4 regions of the Thermosinus carboxydivorans Nor1 genome follow, and region 1 is predicted to be linked to each of the others. Evidence: riboswitches for the same ligand, from Rfam matches in the RefSeq annotation. Region 1 holds a riboswitch; each other region holds the start of a gene.
The links. Region 1 has a riboswitch for thiamine pyrophosphate ahead of thiC (phosphomethylpyrimidine synthase ThiC). Riboswitches for the same ligand answer to the same signal wherever they lie in the genome.

Region 1 (5,009 bases):
TACCTTTATGGTGCGGTTTAAGAAGTTGTCCGCCTGTTAATGCTGCAAACTAACAATGCAAAAGTATTCATAACATTTGTAAAAATATTGCAACCACAGGCGAAAAATTCGGGAAGGAGTTGGCAGCCATGACGCGACGGATGCAAAAGATTTTGGTTATTGAAGACTCTAATATCATCCGCATGGAAGTCAAGTTAATTCTTGAAAAGCACGGATTTACCGTTTTGGAACTAAACAATGCGGAAGATTTACTTAAACACATATGGCGTTACTATGATGTCGATCTCTTAATTCTCGATATAACTTTGCCGGGAATGGACGGGTTAACTGCGCTCCAGCAGCTGCAGCACGATCAACATTTTGCTTACATACCGGTTATCATTTTGACCGGTCTTTCCGACCGGGATACAGTCCGCCGGGCCATTGCCGCCGGTGCTGTAAATTACATAAAAAAGCCTTTTGCCCGAGAAGAACTGCTTGAGCGCGTACAGCACGCATTAGGAATTTCCCCGCTGGAACAAAACCAGCCTCCCTTAGCAATCGAAGATGTAGTTCGCCTGGAGATTAACCGGGCGCGCAGAGCAAAAACAAAGATTACCCTCCTCGGGTTATACTTGCCGCCTAAATTGCGGTCCATTGACAATTCACCACAACTTTTTGCCGCTAAAGACACGATTAAGTCATTGATCCGGGAGATAGACTCGGTCTTTTTAACCGAGCAACGTAATTTATTGCTTATCTTGCCCTTTACCGGTGTAGAAGGCATAACCGTCGTACTAGATAAACTGAAAAGTCAGCTGCCCATGCTAAAAGATGAAGGCATTTTAACGGTTAGTGCTACCTATCCCGACGACGGGGAAACGGTCCACGATTTGCTGAACGTACTGGAGAAAAAACGCAGTAGCGCGTCAAACACCAGCCTTCCGGATTGACCAGCCCCATTAACCATAGACAAGTTAGCAACCATTCATACCATCCAGGCAGGTTCTTTTGAAAGCAGACGCGCTTTTTAGCAAAACCGCAAAGGGCTACGCGCGCGACAGTTGTCGCGCGAGATTAGTTCAAAAACTTACTTTTCATCGCTTGTGGTGCCAACTATTGGCATGATTATCTTCGCGGTTAAAAAAATATTCTTTCCTGATATAATAACAGAGGCCGGGAGAAAAAGCCCCCGACCTCTGCTTTTATTTTATGCACAAATCCTCGCCATTAAGAATTTTTTTCATATTCTTCATCGGGCACATTTTGCCGCACATGGTACAGGTATCCTCGTGTTCCGGTCTGGACGATTCCCGGTAGCGACGGGCCTTTTCCGGATCAAGGGCCAATTCGATCATGCGCGGGAAATCCACGTTCGCCCGGGCCTCACTCATCGCATTGTCCCAATCACGGGCTCCCGGAATGCCCTTCGCAATATCAGCGGCGTGAGCAGCAATCTTCGCCGCGATTATGCCTTCTTTCATGTCATCAAGATCAGGTAAGCGCAGGTGCTCAGCCGGCGTTACATAGCAGAGAAAATCAGCGCCGTGGGCCGCGGCGATCGCCCCGCCGATGGCGCTCGTAATGTGGTCATAGCCCGGAGCGATATCGGTAACGATCGGGCCTAGGACATAAAACGGAGCGCCATGGCACAGCCGTTTCTGCAGCATCATGTTTCCTGGTATTTCATTGATCGCCATGTGGCCAGGTCCTTCAATCATTACCTGAACGTTTTTCTCCCAAGCTCGTTTGGTTAACTCGCCCAGGACAATCAGTTCTTCGACCTGCGCAGCGTCGGTAGCGTCGTGAATAGAACCGGGGCGGCACGCGTCACCCAAACTTAGCGTAATATCGTACTTAACACAAATATCGAGCAGCCGGTCATAATATTCATAGAAGGGATTCTCTTGATTGTTCAGTTCCATCCAGGCAAAAAGCAGCGAGCCGCCCCGAGAAACAATATTGGTCAACCGTTTATTCCGTTTAACCCTTTCCGCCGTGGCCCGGTTGATCCCGCAGTGAATGGTCATAAAATCGACGCCGTCTTCCGCATGGGTCTCTACGACCTTAAAAAATTCGTCCACCGTTATGTCCTTGAGGTCCTTTTCTAACATCCCCACCGCATCATACATCGGAACGGTGCCAATCATCGCAGGTGACATCTCAACCAACTTTCGCCGAAATTCCCGGGTCTTGCCGTAGCAACTTAAGTCCATGATGGCTTCAGCCTTTAATTCAATTGCCTTTCTTGCTTTTTCCAGTTCCAGTTCAATATTGCAGCAATCCTTAGAAACGCCCAAATTTACATTGATTTTGGTCCGAAGCCCCGCGCCAATGCCTTCAGGATCTAAGTTGCGGTGATTTTTGTTCGCGGGAATTACCACTTGCCCGCTGGCTACCAGTTCTCGCAGCCGGTTTGGATCCATTTTTTCTTTAGCGGCGACGATTTTCATCTGCTCAGTTATTATCCCTTTTCGCGCCGCATCCATTTGGGTAGTGTACGTCACGTTAATCCCAACCTTCCTTATATTAGTGTAAAAAGAAAAAGCAAGCGCAGAAAAGCTTGCTTCGTATTGTTCGATGAAAGCTTCCCTACGGTGGTGCTAACCACATCAGGTTCCAAGGGTCAGACATGCCGTCTTCTCAGCCAACAGGCCCCCCCAGCTCTCTGTCTATTCATCTATTTACATTGTATTCCAGATTAGGAGTAATGTAAAGTATCCCTGTTTAATTCTTTATCCCCAGACTTTTTTGAAGGTACCAAGACGACCGGGATCCCCTCGCTCGCCATTAACCGGCCCCGCGCCCAAACCTGGTTGATGTTCAGATCAGAGGCAAGAACTACAAAGTCCGCGTCAGACCCACTTGGATGCTGCCTTTGTTAGGCCACTGCTTAAGAGCCTTGGCTACGTTGGCGGTGACTACCTGGATCGTCTCCGTCAGCGGCAACCCTTCCTCTTGGACCAGGTCGCGCAGGTTTGCCCGGAATGAGTCTTGATTAGCTACCATGCCAGAGCGCCATAAAAAATCTCATCCCTACGCATTGCGCAAGAATTAAGATTAAAGCTAAAATAAATTTATCGAGGTTTTAGCACAGCGGAGGTGCCGAGTGTATTGGTGCGTTTTTTTAACACTGAACAAGGCGTCTATACTTTGTTGACGATGACGGCAGTACTTTGGGGAGGTAACGCGGTAGCGGCCAAGTATACAGTTGGCGAGTTGCCGCCGGTTACGACCGCATTTTTACGCTTCGCCGCGGTCAGCGTCATTTTAATTGTTCTGGCGTTTTATATTGAAGGTAAAAAATGCCTGCCCCGCCGGGAACAGCTGCCTGGCATCATTGCCATGGGGCTAACCGGGATAGCCCTGTTTAATTTTTTAATTTATAGCGGCGTCAAATTATCGACGGCTACCAACATGAGCCTGCTAAACGCGGTAGGCCCGGTGACTACGGCCTGTCTGGCAGCGCTCCTGCTAAACGAACGCTTAACCTTGCGCCAGTTGGCAGGGGTAGCCATATCTTTTTTCGGGGTTATTATCGTAGTCGCCAAAGGCAGCCTGGCCGTGTTGACCGGGCTTAGCTTTAACATCGGCGACATTATGCTGGCGCTAGCGCAGGTGAGCTGGGCCGTTTACTCCGTCATCGGCCGCAAAGTAATGCGCACCATGTCAGCACTGGCGGCAACCGCCTGGGCGAGTGTAGTGGGCTCGCTCATCCTGTTCATAATTGCGCGCATGGAGGGATTTAACGGCACTATTGCCCTGAGTTTCTTCGGCTGGGTTAGTATGGCATACATGGTACTGGGAAGTGGCTGTTTAGCCTTTTTCTGGTGGAATCATGGAGTATCGGTTCTCGGTCCCCATCGGGCAGCGATATTTATGAATATCGTGCCGGTAGCGGGGACGATCTTGGCCGTCTTGTTGGTAAATGAAGCGGTTTCCTGGCAACAAATTGCCGGCGCTATGTTAATTATCGCCGGGGTTTATCTCACGACCCAGAGCTCTGATTAGTGGAGGAAAAAATAACCAAAGAGCGAACTATACCTTTAAAAACGCAACTAAGCGAAAGGGGTTATTACTATGGCAACCGTACAAACGAAATATCTAGGCGGGCTACGCACCGAGTCGGTACATCTCCAGTCCGGAAGCAAACTAATTACCGACGCCCCCACCGATTATCATGGCAAGGGGGAAGCATTTTCGCCTACTGACCTTCTGGCTACGGCTTATGGGGCCTGCGTGTTAACCATCATTGGCATTGCCGCGCAAACTCACGGCTTTAACATCGATGGCGCAGAGGTGCATACAACGAAAGTAATGGGAACCGATCCCCGCCGGATAGTAGAATTAATTACCGAAATTATTCTGCCCCATAATAATTACAGCGCCAAAGAACGAAAGATCATCGAGCTTGCGGCTAAGGAATGCCCGGTATACAACAGCCTCCACCCTGACATGAAGAAAACGGTGACATTCAAGTACCTTGGCTAACAACTGCCTTGCAAACTCGTTTACTATTGGCGCAGTTTCGTCGAAGTTTTAATTTTCAGATGCGAATTTGTTATTGACACATCCCGATCGGCATAGTATATTTATTGGCAAATAATATTTCTTGGCAATGAAGCCTTCGCACAACGCGAAGGCTTTTATGCTTAATAGGACAATGGCGTCCTAAGGCTTTGGCCTTAGGACGCCTTCCTGTTTTTCACGGCGAAAGGAGGAATACGGCAATAAAATGATTTCTACCATCCATGGAATACCTAATTAACTTAGCAGAAGGAAGGGATAAGGATGAAAAAGTTATGGACCATATTAAGTTTGTGTCTCCTAATGCTATCCATTTTTATGCCGGCGGCGTTTGCCGATGGCGCCACTCCTGAACCAGCCAAAATTGACACCGGTGATACTACCTTTGTCCTAATTAGCGCCGCCCTTGTCATGCTCATGACCCCGGGGCTTGCCTTATTTTACGGCGGCATGGTCCGAACCAAAAATGTATTAAACACCATTATGCAAAGTTTCTTCATTGT
Region 2 (5,009 bases), on a different contig from region 1:
TGCTATGGCTCGCACCGGCTTTTACCGGAGCGATTTAACGGTGGAGGAACTGGCTCACCAGAACGCACCAAAGTCGATGGGTTTTCACCTTGCCTTTGCGCCGTATTATATCCTCATCCTGCTGTCCATTTTGTCGCAAATAAAGGACATCGCAAAAATATTTGCGCCATATACCTGGGGGCTGGACTATCCGGCAATCCAGACTGCGTTCGGCTTTGTGGTGAAGGCGGAAAAAATGTATTCGCGTATCAATGTTTTGACGCACCCGGCGCCGTTATTGTTAGCGGCCGCTATTCTTGGCTATTTGGTATTTAAGTCTGCAGGAAAATGGAAACCAGGTGCGGCCATTGATGCGCTAAAAAGCACCTTTACCCAGTGTGTACCGACCAGTATTGGGATTATTACCATGGTTATGATGGCGCTGATTATGAACGATACCGGTATGACCAACTTGCTGGCTCAAGGTATGGCCAAGGCTACCGGCATATTGTTCCCCATCTTTTCGCCTTTCATTGGTGTTCTGGGGGCATTTTTGACAGGGAGCAATACTAACTCTAACGTAATGTTTGGCGCTTTGCAGGTGGAAACTGCCAAAGTTTTGGGCATTAGTACCGTGATTATGGCGGCCGTTCAGTCGGTGGGGGGATCGGTGGGGTGTTCGATTGCTCCGTCGAAGGTGCTTATCGGTACTGCTACGGTCGGACTTGACGGCCGTGAAAGCGAGGTTATGTACCGGACCATTCCATACTGTGCGGTAATAGCACTGCTTGTCGGCATTAATGCATGGCTGTTTGCCTACGTATTCTTTAGGAGCCTGCCTTAGGCGCAAAGGAGGAAAGGGGTATGACGGCAAATCCGACATCTGGCAGTGGTTCTAAGCCAGTGCCGTGGGGCAAAAAATACCGAACACCACTAATGAATACTGCTTTTTGGTTGTTCTGGATAGCGTTCCCACTTGCATACTTTGGCGGTGTCCAAAAAAACAGTTTTTTCATTACTTTATCATTGGTTCTGTTTTGTATTGCTTGTGTGATACCGTTGATTACTAAGAAATAGTGAAAGGGGATCCGTATTGCTCACGCACATACGGATCCCTGAATTTACAATTTTAGCAGGAGGGGTAACATGCGGCTATTACTGGTTGGTGGCGCGGGGGAAATCGGACGCTATCTAGCTGAGTATTACTTGCGTCTGGGGTATGAGGTGGTAATTTATGATCGTGCGGCCAACCCTCAGATGACGCGGGCAGGAATTACTTTAATTAAAGGTGAATTGGAAAATAAAGACCTTTTGCAGAATATTGTGCCTGGCTGTGATGTAGTAGTACATCTGGCGTGGAGTTTTGCTGATACTGCTGCGGTGCTTTTTCGCAGCGATCTTGGCGGACATATTAACCTCTTGGAAGTGGCCGCTACTGCCCGGGTTCGGCATTTCATTTACGCCAGTACGGCCGCTGTATATGGCAGTCCCCGTACTGAACCGGTAACTGAGGACCATCCCTGCTTGGTGCAGTTGGCGCGTAAACCGCTGTATGCTTTGGCGAAATTTACTGCCGAGCAGCTTTGTCATATTTATAGTGCCGAAAAAGGGTTGCCTGTTACCATTTTGCGCTTTTGGTGGGCTTTCGGTGAAACCATTGGCGGTAAGCATCTTCGCAATATCGTGCGGGCGGCGGCAAATAATGAACCGATCCAGCTTGTACCCGGTTCTGGTGGTTGTTTTGTCACGATGGAGGATTTGGCAGAAGCTATCATGCTGGCTGTGCGTAATGGCACCGCTAGCAGCGAGGTTTTCAATATTGGCAGTTTGTTTTTGTCGTGGTCGGAAATAGCGGCGATGATTATTGCTATTACCGGCTCTCGGTCGCCGCTAGTCGAAGTTGCCGGCAGTGAATGGTCGGGTCCGGCATTTTTGCAAGAAAGATGGGTGTTAAGTTGGGCTAAGGCAACGCATGCTCTGGGTTACCACCCCCGGCGTACCGAGGCTGCCATGCGGGATATGTTGCAGCAGGCGCTCGTTCGGTGTTGCCGTGAAGTGACGGGCACGTTTAATCCATAGTCTGTCGAGGAGGGGGGAGCAATGGCAATTATATCAGGGATTGTTTACTGCTGCCGCTATATTAAAAACGAATGGTTCTGTACAAGTGGTTTGCAGCTACCGTCATTGCATGAAGGCGTGACTATATTTTTAAGCGCCAGTATTGGTATCGGGACAATAACTTATCTGGCCATGGAATTTAGCGTACCGGTGTTGGTGGCATCTTTTGGCGCGTCGGCCTGTATTATTTTTTGTGTTCCTGCGGCGCCGTTCGCCCAACCCCGTAGCGTGATCGGCGGACACACCATTGCCGCTACGGTTGGGATTATTATGTATGTTGTATTGGGATCGACCTGGTATGCGGCAGCTTTCAGTGTCGGTGGGGCTATTGTCGCCATGCTTTATAGCCGGACGCTCCATCCGCCGGCGGCGGCTACTGCCCTTATTGCCGTGGTAACCGGACAAAGCGTTTGGTACCCGTTGTGTCCGGTCGCGTTGGGGTCAACGATCTTAGTGCTTGTGGGAAAGATGTTGAACAGGCTGATGCCGAAACTTATGGGGACAATAGTTTTTCCCCGCAAAGCTTGTGAATGATGAGGTGGCGACAAGCCAGCAGATTGAGCAATTGAGCATAGGTATTTTCAATCAGTGAGATACATATTGTGCTAGGGGGGCCGGAAAAGGCCGGCTGAGATATAGATCCGCTAAATCTATGACCCTGTAACCTGATCTGGGTAATGCCAGCGTAGGGAAAGCTCCGAAACTTGTGGTTTCGTGCAGCGCGTCCTTACGGGGGGCGCTTTTTTGGTTATTCAAATCGGCGATAACCATCTTGTCAACTGGATGCATAACAATTCTAACAGAAAGTAGGTATATTTTTATGAACGAAAGCAACACGTTGAAGTTTCGCCATTACTTGTTATTATGGTTCGGCGCTGCCGTTTCGGTGGCCGAAATTCTTGCCGGCGGGCTGCTGGTGCCGTTAGGCTTTACTACTGGCAGCACCGCTATCTTGCTGGGACATCTTATTGGGACCACGTTGTTAGTAATGGGAGGCATCATTGGCACGCGGGAACGTATTCCGGCGATTGAGTCTACTCGTATTTCCTTTGGCGCGTACGGATCGCTTCTTTTTGCCGGTTTGAATGTCTTACAGCTGATAGGCTGGACGGCTATTATGATTATTTCCGCCGCCAAGTCGGCCAACGAAATAACCAAAATGCTTTGGCAGTTTGATCAGCTCACTTTATGGTGTCTGGTCATTGGTGGCCTCATTTTTTTGTGGATTGTTCTCGGCCGGGAAGGTGGTTGGAAACTAATCAACATGGCAGCAGTATTGCTGTTATTTGGCCTGACAATTATGCTAAGTGCCATGGTCTTTAAGGATACAAATGTTTTTGCCAAGGCACCGGCGGGCGGGATGCTGTTTAGCGAAGGGGTAGAGCTAAGTGTTGTTATGCCGTTATCCTGGTTACCGCTTATTGCCGACTATACCCGCTTTGCGGACAATGCGAAAAAAGCTGCTTGGGGAAGTTGGCTCGGATATTTTTTTGGTAGCTGCTGGATGTATCTTATCGGCCTTGCTGCCGCGATCAGCACCGGTAAGGCCGATCCCGCCGACATAATGCTGGCCGCCAACCTGGGGCTTGCGGCCCTGGGAATTATTGTTTTGTCTACGGTTACTACTACTTTTATGGATGCTTATTCGGCCGGAGTGAGTTTTATCAACTTTCGACCCGGTCTTAACGAAAAACTGGTGGCGCTTGTGGTAACGGTTGTCGGCACTTTGTTGGCACTGGTAGCGGATATAGAACAATATGAAGCTTTCCTCCTGACGATCGGTTCGGTCTTTGCCCCGCTGTTCGCCATTGTGCTTACTGACTATTTCATTCTCAAAAACCGGGTGATTAATCCGCAATTACTGGTCAACTGGGGAGCATTAACCGTCTGGGCGGTAGGGGTAGCATTGTATTACTGGTTCCTTAAGCTTGACCTGGTATTGGGGGCGACTATCCCGGTAATGATTGTTACCGGTCTGCTCTATCGTGTGGCAAGTAGGTATATTGATAAATGGGTTTATTGCAAAAAAGCGCCTAATCCCTGTTGTGGATAAGTGGAAAATAGCAAGTTGGTTTACCAGGCAACCAACATAAAAGGAGTATGCCGATCAGCATCACGGTGCTGCCGACAGTGATGGCTGCTGTTAACGAACCGGTGGCACCCAGTAAATAGCCAGAAATGCTCACAAGGCCATTAACGTCATGATTTCCATTAATCGCTAGGGTGCGTGTCCGGCACGAAGCCATATGGCTCAAATGGTCTTGACTGGTTTTTGATACCATAGTAGAATAGACTTAGCCCCCCGGGGAGGGGGAGAAAGGGGTGTATCAATGACTTGGAAAATAAGCGATAAAGCGCTAAGTTTTATCAAAGAACAAGATGGCGTAGTTACTGTTAAAATGGAACAAAAAATGAGCTTTGGCTGAGGGGGTCCAAGGGTTACGACCTACCCGTCCGTGCGATTGGGGAAACCACAAGATCACGAAGCCGAAGAGTTTGTACGCGAAAATGTACGTGGCATTGAACTTTATATCCATAACTCCTTTGCTAGCATGGAAGGTTCGTGGGATCTGGAAATTGACTTAGAAGGGTTTTTGTTTGCCAAGAAGTTGGTGCTTAAAGGGCTGCCTCCCCAACGGAGTTGTTGCAGCTAATGAGGTGTTTAGAGCAGGGTGCTGTGCCTGCTCTTTTCTTTTTGCGTACTATGCTTTTGCCTACCCGGCGGTTATGTCACCAAAGGCGGAATTTTTAGGATGAATGCAGGAATATTCTGGCCAAGAGGCGTACTAATTTCATAGCAATTTTTTTAGGAGGCGATATAGTGGAATTAAAAGGCGTTTATCCGGCGATGGTAACGGCGCTCAACCCTGATGAAACAGTTGATAAGGAAGGTATGCGCAGAGTAGTCCGCT
Region 3 (5,009 bases), on a different contig from region 1:
ATAGCCGCATCTACGGCCAGTTTGGCCAAAATGGCGGCGGAACTTCAGGAAGCTGTCGCTAAATTTAAAGTGTAAAAAAGCACGGGCGGAGGATGTTACTCCGCCCGTGCTTGTTCAATGGCATGGGTAAAATCGGCCGGCAGCGGTGCGTGAACCGTAAGCTCGCGTTGGTCTTGTAGATGTTGAAAACTTACGGAGACGGCGTGCAAAGCCTGTCGGCCAATCCATGGCGAGCGTACGCCATACATGCCGTCGCCGACTATCGGGTAACCGAGATGGGCTAAATGAACCCGGATCTGGTGGGTGCGGCCGGTGTCCAGTATCAGTTCAAGCAGGGTGGCATCAGGGAAGCTTCTGATCGTTTGGTAATGGGTTATTGCCGGGTCGCCATGTGCGGTTACCGCCCGCCGGTTAGCAAAGTGCGGGTGGGGACCAATGGGAGCATCAATCGTCCCGGCCGGGGGCGAAACACTTCCTTTAACTAACGCCCAATAAGTGCGTTTAAGCGTCCGCGCGGCTAGTTGCTGTTCCAGAAGGAATTGGCTGTGGGCATCTTTGGCAAAGATTATGCAACCTGAAGTTTCCCGGTCGAGCCGGTGTACGGCGCGAATCGTACAGATGATTCCCCGCTGCTCGAGATGATATGCCAAATAATTGGCCAGTGTGCCGCTTGTTGTGCTGCCGGTAGGATGCACCAGCTGATATGCTGGCTTATTTATGACCAGCAAGTAATCGTCTTCGTAAAGTATTTCGACCGGTCCTTGCTCCGGCTGAACCCCGTAGGCACTATCACCGCTTATAAGGACCCGCAAAGTGTCATCCGCTTTTACCTTCTTCTGCAGGTAAACCGTTTTACCGTTGAGGAGGATGCCCTTGTGGCGGGTTAGTTTTTGGATTTGCCGCCCTGAGTACTGTAAGACCTGTTTTAAATAATTCTCAACCGTTAAGCCCGCATGTTCCCTGCTTACTTTGTACGTCTTGAATGATTTTGGTTTCAACCATTTTCCCTCCTGCCCATACCTGGCAAGCGACCGTTTCCCTCAGCATGCGGGGAAACGGTCGCTTGGTGTTTAATCAGGTATTCTTACAAGAAAGCGTAAGGTGGGACCGGTTTTTTGGGGCGGTTCTACCATTTCATAGCCGGCCTTCACTAATTCTTCCGGAACGGAAGTAAAACTTTGTGGGCAGTCGGCGAGAATTTCCACGACGGTTCCTTTCTCCAGCTTGCTAAGTGTTTCCAACGAAAACACTACGGGATAAGGTCAGGCCTCGCCGCGTAAGTCCAGTAAATATCTTTTATCTGGCATCTGGGGACCTCCTTAAAAGTATTCCTTTTTTTGATGTTTGATACCAATCAGCCCAGATATACAAGCTGAGGAGCATTATCAGCGTTAAGCCGATCGCTCCGGCCAATCCGAACTGCTTGGCCAAATCAATCCGTGGAAAGGGGGCAGCGAACAAAGGATATATGATTGGGTCCCAGGCAAGGGTAAGGAGCGTAGCGCCTATAATATTGCCCAGGCCTACGAACCAGAAGTGAATTTGCCCTTCCATTGCCCGGTACATCCAGCCTGTCTCACAGCCGCCGGCGATGACGATACCGATGCCAAACAAGAGACCGCCAAGGAGCGCACCCGGTCCGGCCCACCAGATAACATTCGGCTGCATGCCTTTGCTTAAAAATACGGCGGTAATCAGGGTTTGCACGGCGATTGCCCACACGAGAGCGTGAGCCGTGTTCGACCGACCGACCAGCCAAAGGTCACGGAAGGCGGAAGTAAAGCAGACTTGTCCTTTCTGAATGAGAAAGCCGAAGCAAAAGCCGAAAATGGACGCCAGTAGCAGCTTTTGCGGATAGGCGCCGGCGGCTTGGTTAACAAGGTAAAGGATAAATAAATAAAGCGAGGGCTAAGAAGCCGATATACGGCTGAAGACGATAGTATGCCTCATTTTCTTTGTTCTCACCGGCCTTGTGTACGGCTACCAGCTTAGGTTTTCCCGCCAGCCAGGGATGCATGCTAATTTTCAGGCCGAAATATGTTCCCATGATCGTGCCTAAGGTGAAAAGCCAGGTATGAAGCGAAAACTGGGGGATGCCGGTAAATAAGGCGGCTAAGTTGCAGCCCATGGCCATTCTGGTACCGAACCCGGCGATAATTCCGCCGATAAGCGCTTGGAGGATGCGTTTGCCGGTAGGAATTCTGATTTTAAAATTTTGCCCGAACAGGGCGCTGATAAAGGCGCCGACGAACATGCCGAGCACCAAAACGCCATCAATCCGGGTTAGCGGCGTGCCGGTAAAGTTGACCAATTTCAGGTAGCTGTAAGCAGTAGTATTAACGCCAATTAGCTGGAGAATATGTCCACCCCACCGGGTAAATTCGCCGGTTACCGCCCAAGCGATGCCGATAACCCCGAAATACAGCGCACTTAAAATGCCGAGCGCAATAATCGTCTGTTTTTGGTTCCAAAAACCGGTAATAATATTAGTATAATAGCGTTTTAGCAGCGAATTCATCCTGACGGCCCCTTTCATATAATATATTAAATCTATGACACTCATAAATTTTATTACAGTTTGCTGAAGTCGTCAAATCCCCCAAAATACCGCTTGCCAATCCCTGGAATTCATGCTACGATGGAGACAAAACAGAATATGTTTGGAGCTAGGGGAGCCGGGAGGCCGGCTGAGATACAGAACCGCTAATTTCTGTGACCCTTAAACCTGAACTGGGTAATGCCAGCGTAGGGAAGCTTAAACGATTGGTTTAAGGTCAGTAAAAGCGCATCCTTACGGGAGAGGCGCTTATTTTATTATGGGCGAGGTGGGCTAACCATGAAAAAAGCATTGACGATTGCCGGTTCGGATTCGTCCGGCGGTGCCGGTATCCAGGCCGATTTAAAGGCTTTTGCCGCCAACGGGGTTTTTGGCATGAGCGTTATTACGGCCGTAACGGCGCAAAATACCCAGGGTGTCTTTGCGGTTCAGGATATTGACCCGGCGGTTATCGCCAAACAGATCGAAGCCGTCTTTGAAGACATTGAAGTCGATGCGGTCAAAATTGGCATGGTTTCCCGGATTGAAACCATCGAGACGATTGCGGCCGGGCTCAAAAAGTACCGGGCCCGTAACGTTGTCGTCGACCCAGTGATGGTATCGAAAAGTGGGTATCATTTGCTCAACCCGGCGGCTGAGAGCAAACTGACCGCTTTGCTGTTGCCGCTGGCGACGGTAGTGACGCCCAATATTCCGGAAGCGGAAGTTATTACCGGCATGAAAATTACCAGTTTGCAGGATATGGAAGAAGCCGCCAAAATGATTCACTGCTTTGGGCCGCAAAATGTGTTGCTGAAAGGCGGCCACCGAACTGACGATGCCACCGACATTTTGTTTGACGGCAATACTTTTCGGTATTTTTCATCGCCGCGTATTGCCACCACGAATACTCATGGCACCGGCTGCACACTGTCGGCAGCCATTGCGGCCAACTTGGCCAGGGGGTATGCGGTGTACGACGCCGTAGCGCTGGCCAAGGAATATATCACTACCGCCATTGCGCACGCGCTAGCCATTGGCAAAGGCGTCGGCCCAACGCATCATTTTTATGATTTATATAAAAGAGCAGGGGTGTTTATTGATGAGTAACGGGCAAACTGACCTGTTGGCTAAAATCGCTGACATTCTTACCCGTGTAAAGCAGCAAAGACCGTTGGTCCACCATATCACCAACTATGTGACGGTTAATGATTGCGCCAATATCACGCTCGCGCTCGGCGCTTCGCCGGTTATGGCGAGCGATATTGCGGAAGTGGAGGAAATGGTTTCTCATGCCGCGGCGCTGGTGCTCAATATCGGTACATTGAGTTCTGAAGCGGTGACGGCGATGGTTGCCGCGGGCAAAAAGGCTAATAGCTTAGGGGTGCCGGTTATTTTCGATCCGGTGGGCGTAGGCGCCACCGCCTTGCGGACCGCAGCGGCCGAACAAATAATCCGCGAGGTGCGGCTGGCCGTTATCCGGGGCAATATGTCCGAGATTAAGGTATTAGCCGGTCTGAATACGGGCATAAAAGGAGTAGACTCAATCGCAGACGAGCAGGGCGGCGTACAGGCAGCCCAAAACCTTGCCAAGCAACTGGGGTGCACGGTGGCCATTACCGGTAAGACCGACATAGTGGTCCGCGGCGCCGACCTCTGTCTGATCAATAACGGGCACCCGCTGCTGACGGCGGTAACCGGCACGGGGTGTATGGCGACGTCCCTGATCGGGTGCTGCTGCGGCGCGACCGACGAATATTTTGCCGGGGCGGCGGCCGGTATTGCCGTTATGGGCATCGCCGGGGAACTAGCGCAGCGGGCCCTAAAACCCGAAGACGGGATCGGCACTTTCCGGATGCGCCTTTTTGATGCGGTGTTCACGATGACGCCGGCCATCATCCGTGAGTATGGCCGGATTGAATACCACGGCAGGGAGCGATAAGCGTGAGGCTGAAAAAACTGACGTTTACGGCCTTATTTATGGCTATTGGCGTTTTGTCCGCCCACGTGGTGTATATTCCGGTTGGTGTGGCCAAATGTTTTCCTGTCCAGCATGCCATCAACGTCTTATTAGCGGTGCTGCTGGGCACCCGCTATTCGGTCAGCGCCGCTTTCGGGATTTCGCTTTTGCGCAATATCCTTGGCACCGGTTCGCTCCTCGCCTTCCCCGGCAGCATGATCGGCGCGGCCCTGGCCGGAATTTTGTACCAAAGGACAGGGCATATCCTCGGTGCGGTGGTGGGCGAAGTCATCGGCACCGGCATCATCGGCGCCCTAGTGGCGTTCCCGGTGGCCAAATATCTTATTGGTTCTAAGGTTGGCGCGTTCTTCTTTGTTATTCCCTTTTTCGTTAGCACTGCTGGCGGTAGTATTATTGCCTATTTGTTGTACCATACGCCGGTAGTTAAATTTTTCCAAGAAAAACTGGGAAGCAGAGCGGCCTAGATAGGTGGTGTTGGCATGTTCCCAAAAA
Region 4 (5,009 bases), on a different contig from region 1:
GTCCCACTGATATTCGGCGCTGGCCGCCTTAAGGAGGGCAAAGCCCTGGGCGTAGGAGCAGATTTTGGAGGCGTACAGCGCGTCATGAATGGCCTGGATAAATTCGTCCCGGCCACCGGTATAGCGGCCGTCCGGCCCGGTAAGAACCTTGGCGGCCGCCACTCGCTCTTCCTTGTAGGCCGACATGCAGCGAGCAAAAACGGCTTCAGTGATGGTCGGGGTGGGCACGCCAAGATCAAGAGCGCTCTGCGACGTCCATTTACCGGTCCCCTTCTGCCCGGCCTTGTCGAGAATGACTTCCACCAGCGGCAGGCCGGTCGCCTCGTCGTATTTCGTGAAAATATCGCGGGTAATCTCAATCAGGTAGGAATCCAGATCCCCCTCGTTCCACTTGGCAAAAACGCGGTGCAGCTCGTCGGCCGACAGGCCGAGGGCGTTCTTCATGATATAATAGGCCTCGCTGATAAGCTGCATGTCGCCATATTCGATGCCGTTATGCACCATTTTGACATAGTGCCCGGCGCCGTCCGGGCCGACATACGCACAACACGGCCCGTCCGCCACCTGAGCGGCAATGCGAGTAAAGATGGGGGCCACTTCCTCATAAGCGTCCCGGTCGCCGCCCGGCATCAGGCTGGGCCCTTTCAGCGCCCCTTCTTCGCCGCCGGATACCCCCATGCCGATAAAGCGGATGCCTTTGGCGGCAAGTTCGCGCCAACGGCGCCGCGTATCTTCAAAGTAGGAGTTGCCGCCGTCAATGATAATATCGCCCGGCTCTAGATAAGGCAGCAGTTCGCCGATCATATCGTCCACCGGCTTGCCGGCTTTGACCATGAGCATGACTTTCCGCGGGCGGCTTAGCATGGCCGCCAGCTCAGCCACCGAATGGGCGCCGCCGATGGCGAAGCCTTTGCCGCGGCCGACCACAAAGTCGTCCACTTTGCTGACCGTCCGGTTGTACACGGCTACGGCAAAGCCTTTGCCGGCCATATTAAGAACCAGATTTTCCCCCATAACCGCCAGGCCGATGAGGCCAATATCATATTGTTTTTCCATTAATGACCCTCCAGCGCAAAATTCTCCACGGCTCACAAATTCGCTTAAGGCCTAGCATTTCCCTTTTGCGGAAATAAATATAATATAAGCGCTCCAAAAGTCACGCAAGCGTAGCCCTTTACGTACTTCGCGCACATACCCTGAAAACCGGCAACTTCAAAATGGGGAATATAGAGAACCGCAGAGGACACGGAGATAAAATTTTATTAAAATTAATTAAAACCCCAAGTGCGATGTATATCGCACTCTCCGTGCGCTCCGCGGTTCAATCCCGGTTTTCCTGGCTTGTGGTGCAATTTATTGGCATGAATATCTCTGCGGTTCTCCCCCCTGTCCCCTTTCCCCCTCCACTTTTCACCATCCGATTTTCAATTTGTTTTGACAATTCGTCGTTTTAGGTATAAAATGGTAATAGGAATTAATTGGCAGCTGTTGCAATAAAATGAATAGTGTAACGAGGGAGCCCATGTTATGGGCTGAGAGTGGGCTAGTAAGCACCTGACCTCTTGACCTGATCGGGGTAATGCCCGCGTAGGGAGGTATTTAAGCGCACCTAACCTAACCGGGTGCGCTTTTTATATTTAGATTAAGGGGGGAACGGTTTGAAAGTCCTGATAAACGGCAATCCGGTCGACTTGCCGGAAGGCATGACGCTGGCCGAGCTGGTGGCCCACAAGGCATTAAATCCGGCAACTATTATTACCGAACTTAATTTCGCCATTATCCCCAAAGACCGCTGGCCCGAAACAGCATTAAAAGAAAATGACCGCTTAGAAATCGTCACTTTTGTAGGGGGAGGCTAAACCAATGGCAGATGTATTGAAAATTGGCGACAAAGAACTTACCAGCCGTCTCTTTTTAGGCACCGGTAAATTCGCGTCCAACAAATTGATCCCCGAGGCCGTCGCGGCTTCAGGGGCACAAGTGGTGACCGTGGCGCTGCGGCGTGTCGATCTGGACAGCAGCGACGAAAACATTCTTAACTACATCCCGAAAAACTGTATTTTAATGCCCAACACTTCCGGCGCCAGGAACGCCGAAGAAGCCGTCCGGATCGCCCGCTTGGCCAGAGCCGCCGGCTGCGGCAACTGGGTCAAGATTGAAGTAATCTCCGATAACCGTTATTTACTGCCAGATAACTATGAGACAATTAAGGCTACCGAAATTTTAGCGGCCGAAGGGTTTGTCGTACTGCCCTATATGAGCCCCGACTTAATGGCGGCGAAAAGACTAGCCGAAGCCGGGGCGGCGGCCGTAATGCCGCTGGGGGCGCCGATCGGCAGCAACCGTGGGTTAAAGACAAAAGAGCTGATCCGGATTTTAATCGAAGAAATACCTTTGCCGATCATTGTCGACGCCGGCATCGGCCGGCCGTCGGAAGCAGCCGAGGCAATGGAGCTGGGCGCGGCGGCGGTCTTGGTGAATACCGCTATTGCAACCGCGGCCGACCCGGTAGCCATGGCGAAGGCTTTTGGCCTGGCTGTCGCCGCCGGACGCACCGCCTATTTGGCCGGTCCGGGCGCTGTCCAGCAGTATGCCAGCGCCTCGTCGCCTTTGACCGGCTTCCTCCGCGAATAACCTATGAAACGAGGTCGGTAAAATGGGCACTTTTTACGACGTTATCGAAGACTATCGGCACTTTGATTTTGCCGCCTATTTTGCGAAAGTTACCGATAGTGACGTGCGGCGCATCTTGAGGCAAGACCGGCTCAGCGCCCTCGATTTTTTGACCTTGCTGTCACCGCAGGCCGAAGCCTATTTAGAGGAAATGGCCCAAAAGGCCCACCGCTTGACCGTTCAGCATTTCGGCCGGACAATGCTGCTTTATACGCCTTTGTATTTGGCCAACTATTGCGTTAATCAGTGCGTTTATTGCGGCTTCCAGCTTAAAAATAAGCTAGAGCGGAAAAAACTCACCTTGGCGGAAGTTGAACAGGAAGCCCAGCTTATCGCCGCTACCGGCTTAAAACACATTCTCATTCTTACGGGCGAATCCCGGCAGCATTCACCGGTTTCCTACATTAAAGACTGCGTTAACATACTGAAAAAATACTTTTCTTCCATCAGCATTGAAATCTACCCGCTGACCCAGGAAGAATACGCCGAATTAATCGGCGCCGGTGTGGACGGGCTGACGATTTATCAAGAAGTGTACAACGAAGAGGTTTATGCCGAAATGCACCCCGCCGGCCCGAAACGCAATTACCGGTTTCGGTTGGAAGCACCGGAGCGGGCCTGCCAGGCGGGGATGCGGACGGTAAACATCGGCGCCTTGCTCGGCCTTAACGACTGGCGGCAAGAAGCATTCTTCACCGGCCTGCATGCCGATTACCTGCAGCGCAGGTTTCCCGACGTAGAAGTAAGCATTTCGCCGCCCCGGATGCGGCCGCACCTCGGCGGCTTTCCGCCCCGGGTCGTGGTGAGTGACCAAAACCTGGTACAATATGTCCTGGCCTTTCGCCTATTTATGCCGCGCAGCGGCATTACCCTGTCAACCAGGGAGAATGGGCGCTTGCGGGATGCGATGGTAAGGCTGGGCGTGACCAAAATGTCCGCTGGCTCCTGCACCGCCGTCGGCGGTCGCTCAGACCAGGAAGCCGTCGGGCAGTTCCAAATTTCCGATGAACGTACGGTGGCGGAAGTGGCAGCAATGCTGTATGCCCAAGGGTATCAGCCGGTATATAAAGATTGGCAGGCGCTGTAACGCTGCGTCTGCCGGGAATAGGAGCAAGCCGCATGAATACTTTTGAACAAGGATTACTGCGTTATTTTACGGCCGGCATGCTGGCCAAAATCCAGTCTGTTAAAATCGGTATTGCCGGCGCCGGCGGCCTGGGGTCAAATTGCGCCCAGCTGCTGGTGCGGTCTGGTTTTAAGAAGTTCAAAATTGTCGATTTTGACTGTGTTGACTACAGCAACCTCAACCGGCAGTTTTACTTTCTCCACCAGGTTGCCAAGCCGAAGGCGCAAATGCTGCGGGAGAACTTGCGGCAGATTAACCCTGATGTCGAAATAGATATAGTCCAGGCCAAAATAGACGAAAATAATATTAACGGACTGTTCGGAGACTGCGACGTTGTCGTCGAGGCCGTCGACCGGGCGGAATACAAGAAAATGATTGTCGAGCATTATCTGTCGTCCGGGAAACTCTTGGTCGCCGCGTCCGGGCTGGCCGGTTGGGGCGATAGCGACCGCATTCGCGTCCACAAAATTAAAGATAATTTTTACTTGGTAGGCGATCTGACGACCGCGAGCGGGCCCGCCTGCCCGCCGGTAGCACCCTGTGTAAACATTGCCGCCGCCAAACAAGCCGACGTAATTCTTAACTGGGTTTTAGGACCAATAAAAAAGGGGGAAACTAGCCGTGGATAGACAAACGGCCTTAGCCAATTTACGCCGCGCCGACATCTATGGCATAACTTCGGAAGAGCACTCACTGGGACGAAGCAATGTCGAGGTTGCCCAGCTCATGATCGCGGCCGGCATTAAGGTAATTCAGTACCGGGAAAAAGAAAAAAAGGCGCGCCGCATGTATGAGGAGTGCTGCAAAATCCGTGAGCTCACCCGCGCTGCCGGCGTAACATTCATTGTTAACGATCACATTGATTTGGCCATGTTGGTCGAAGCTGACGGCGTGCATATCGGTCAAGACGACCTGCCGCCGGAAAAGGTGCGTCAACTGGTAGGCAAAGAGATGCTTATCGGCCTGTCAACGCACGCCCCGGCCGAGGCCCAGGCCGCCGAAAATTCGGGAGTGGTTGATTATATCGGAGTCGGCCCCATCTATGCGACCCAAACCAAAAAAGACGTCTGCGCCCCGGTAGGCCTAGAATACCTTTCTTATGTCGCCAAAAACATTTCCCTGCCCTTTGTGGCCATCGGCGGCATTAAAGAGCATAATCTCGCCGAAGTCATCCGTCATGGCGCCCGTACCGTCGCCTTAGTGACAGAAA

Region 2: linked by a shared signal. The riboswitch ahead of cytX (putative hydroxymethylpyrimidine transporter CytX) and the one ahead of thiC (phosphomethylpyrimidine synthase ThiC) in region 1 are both predicted to bind thiamine pyrophosphate.
Region 3: linked by a shared signal. The riboswitch ahead of thiD (bifunctional hydroxymethylpyrimidine kinase/phosphomethylpyrimidine kinase) and the one ahead of thiC (phosphomethylpyrimidine synthase ThiC) in region 1 are both predicted to bind thiamine pyrophosphate.
Region 4: linked by a shared signal. The riboswitch ahead of thiS (sulfur carrier protein ThiS) and the one ahead of thiC (phosphomethylpyrimidine synthase ThiC) in region 1 are both predicted to bind thiamine pyrophosphate.

What each region holds. Positions count from the first base shown of each region.
Region 1 is NZ_AAWL01000003.1:173,100-178,108, reverse strand. It holds gene TCARDRAFT_RS03785 (sensor histidine kinase) at 1-40, shown strand, start outside; gene TCARDRAFT_RS03780 (response regulator) at 129-932, shown strand; gene thiC (phosphomethylpyrimidine synthase ThiC) at 1,185-2,486, opposite strand; TPP riboswitch at 2,552-2,651, opposite strand; gene TCARDRAFT_RS15440 (hypothetical protein) at 2,821-2,988, opposite strand; gene TCARDRAFT_RS03770 (DMT family transporter) at 3,097-3,990, shown strand; gene TCARDRAFT_RS03765 (OsmC family protein) at 4,060-4,470, shown strand; gene TCARDRAFT_RS03760 (ammonium transporter) at 4,771-5,009, shown strand, end outside.
Region 2 is NZ_AAWL01000005.1:54,821-59,829, forward strand. It holds gene TCARDRAFT_RS05195 (L-lactate permease) at 1-823, shown strand, start outside; gene TCARDRAFT_RS05200 (hypothetical protein) at 844-1,056, shown strand; gene TCARDRAFT_RS05205 (NAD-dependent epimerase/dehydratase family protein) at 1,126-2,058, shown strand; gene TCARDRAFT_RS05210 (HPP family protein) at 2,080-2,631, shown strand; TPP riboswitch at 2,695-2,807, shown strand; gene cytX (putative hydroxymethylpyrimidine transporter CytX) at 2,918-4,150, shown strand; gene TCARDRAFT_RS05225 (dihydrodipicolinate synthase family protein) at 4,919-5,009, shown strand, end outside.
Region 3 is NZ_AAWL01000007.1:14,669-19,677, forward strand. It holds gene TCARDRAFT_RS06510 (methyl-accepting chemotaxis protein) at 1-75, shown strand, start outside; gene TCARDRAFT_RS06515 (RluA family pseudouridine synthase) at 96-998, opposite strand; gene TCARDRAFT_RS06520 (sulfurtransferase TusA family protein) at 1,071-1,250, opposite strand; gene TCARDRAFT_RS15480 (YeeE/YedE thiosulfate transporter family protein) at 1,297-1,890, opposite strand; gene TCARDRAFT_RS15485 (YeeE/YedE thiosulfate transporter family protein) at 1,874-2,518, opposite strand; TPP riboswitch at 2,659-2,769, shown strand; gene thiD (bifunctional hydroxymethylpyrimidine kinase/phosphomethylpyrimidine kinase) at 2,837-3,646, shown strand; gene thiM (hydroxyethylthiazole kinase) at 3,639-4,478, shown strand; gene thiW (energy coupling factor transporter S component ThiW) at 4,481-4,981, shown strand; gene TCARDRAFT_RS06545 (YkvA family protein) at 4,997-5,009, shown strand, end outside.
Region 4 is NZ_AAWL01000005.1:113,774-118,782, reverse strand. It holds gene gnd (decarboxylating NADP(+)-dependent phosphogluconate dehydrogenase) at 1-1,056, opposite strand, end outside; TPP riboswitch at 1,503-1,611, shown strand; gene thiS (sulfur carrier protein ThiS) at 1,659-1,859, shown strand; gene TCARDRAFT_RS05495 (thiazole synthase) at 1,864-2,634, shown strand; gene thiH (2-iminoacetate synthase ThiH) at 2,657-3,760, shown strand; gene thiF (sulfur carrier protein ThiS adenylyltransferase ThiF) at 3,793-4,428, shown strand; gene thiE (thiamine phosphate synthase) at 4,421-5,009, shown strand, end outside.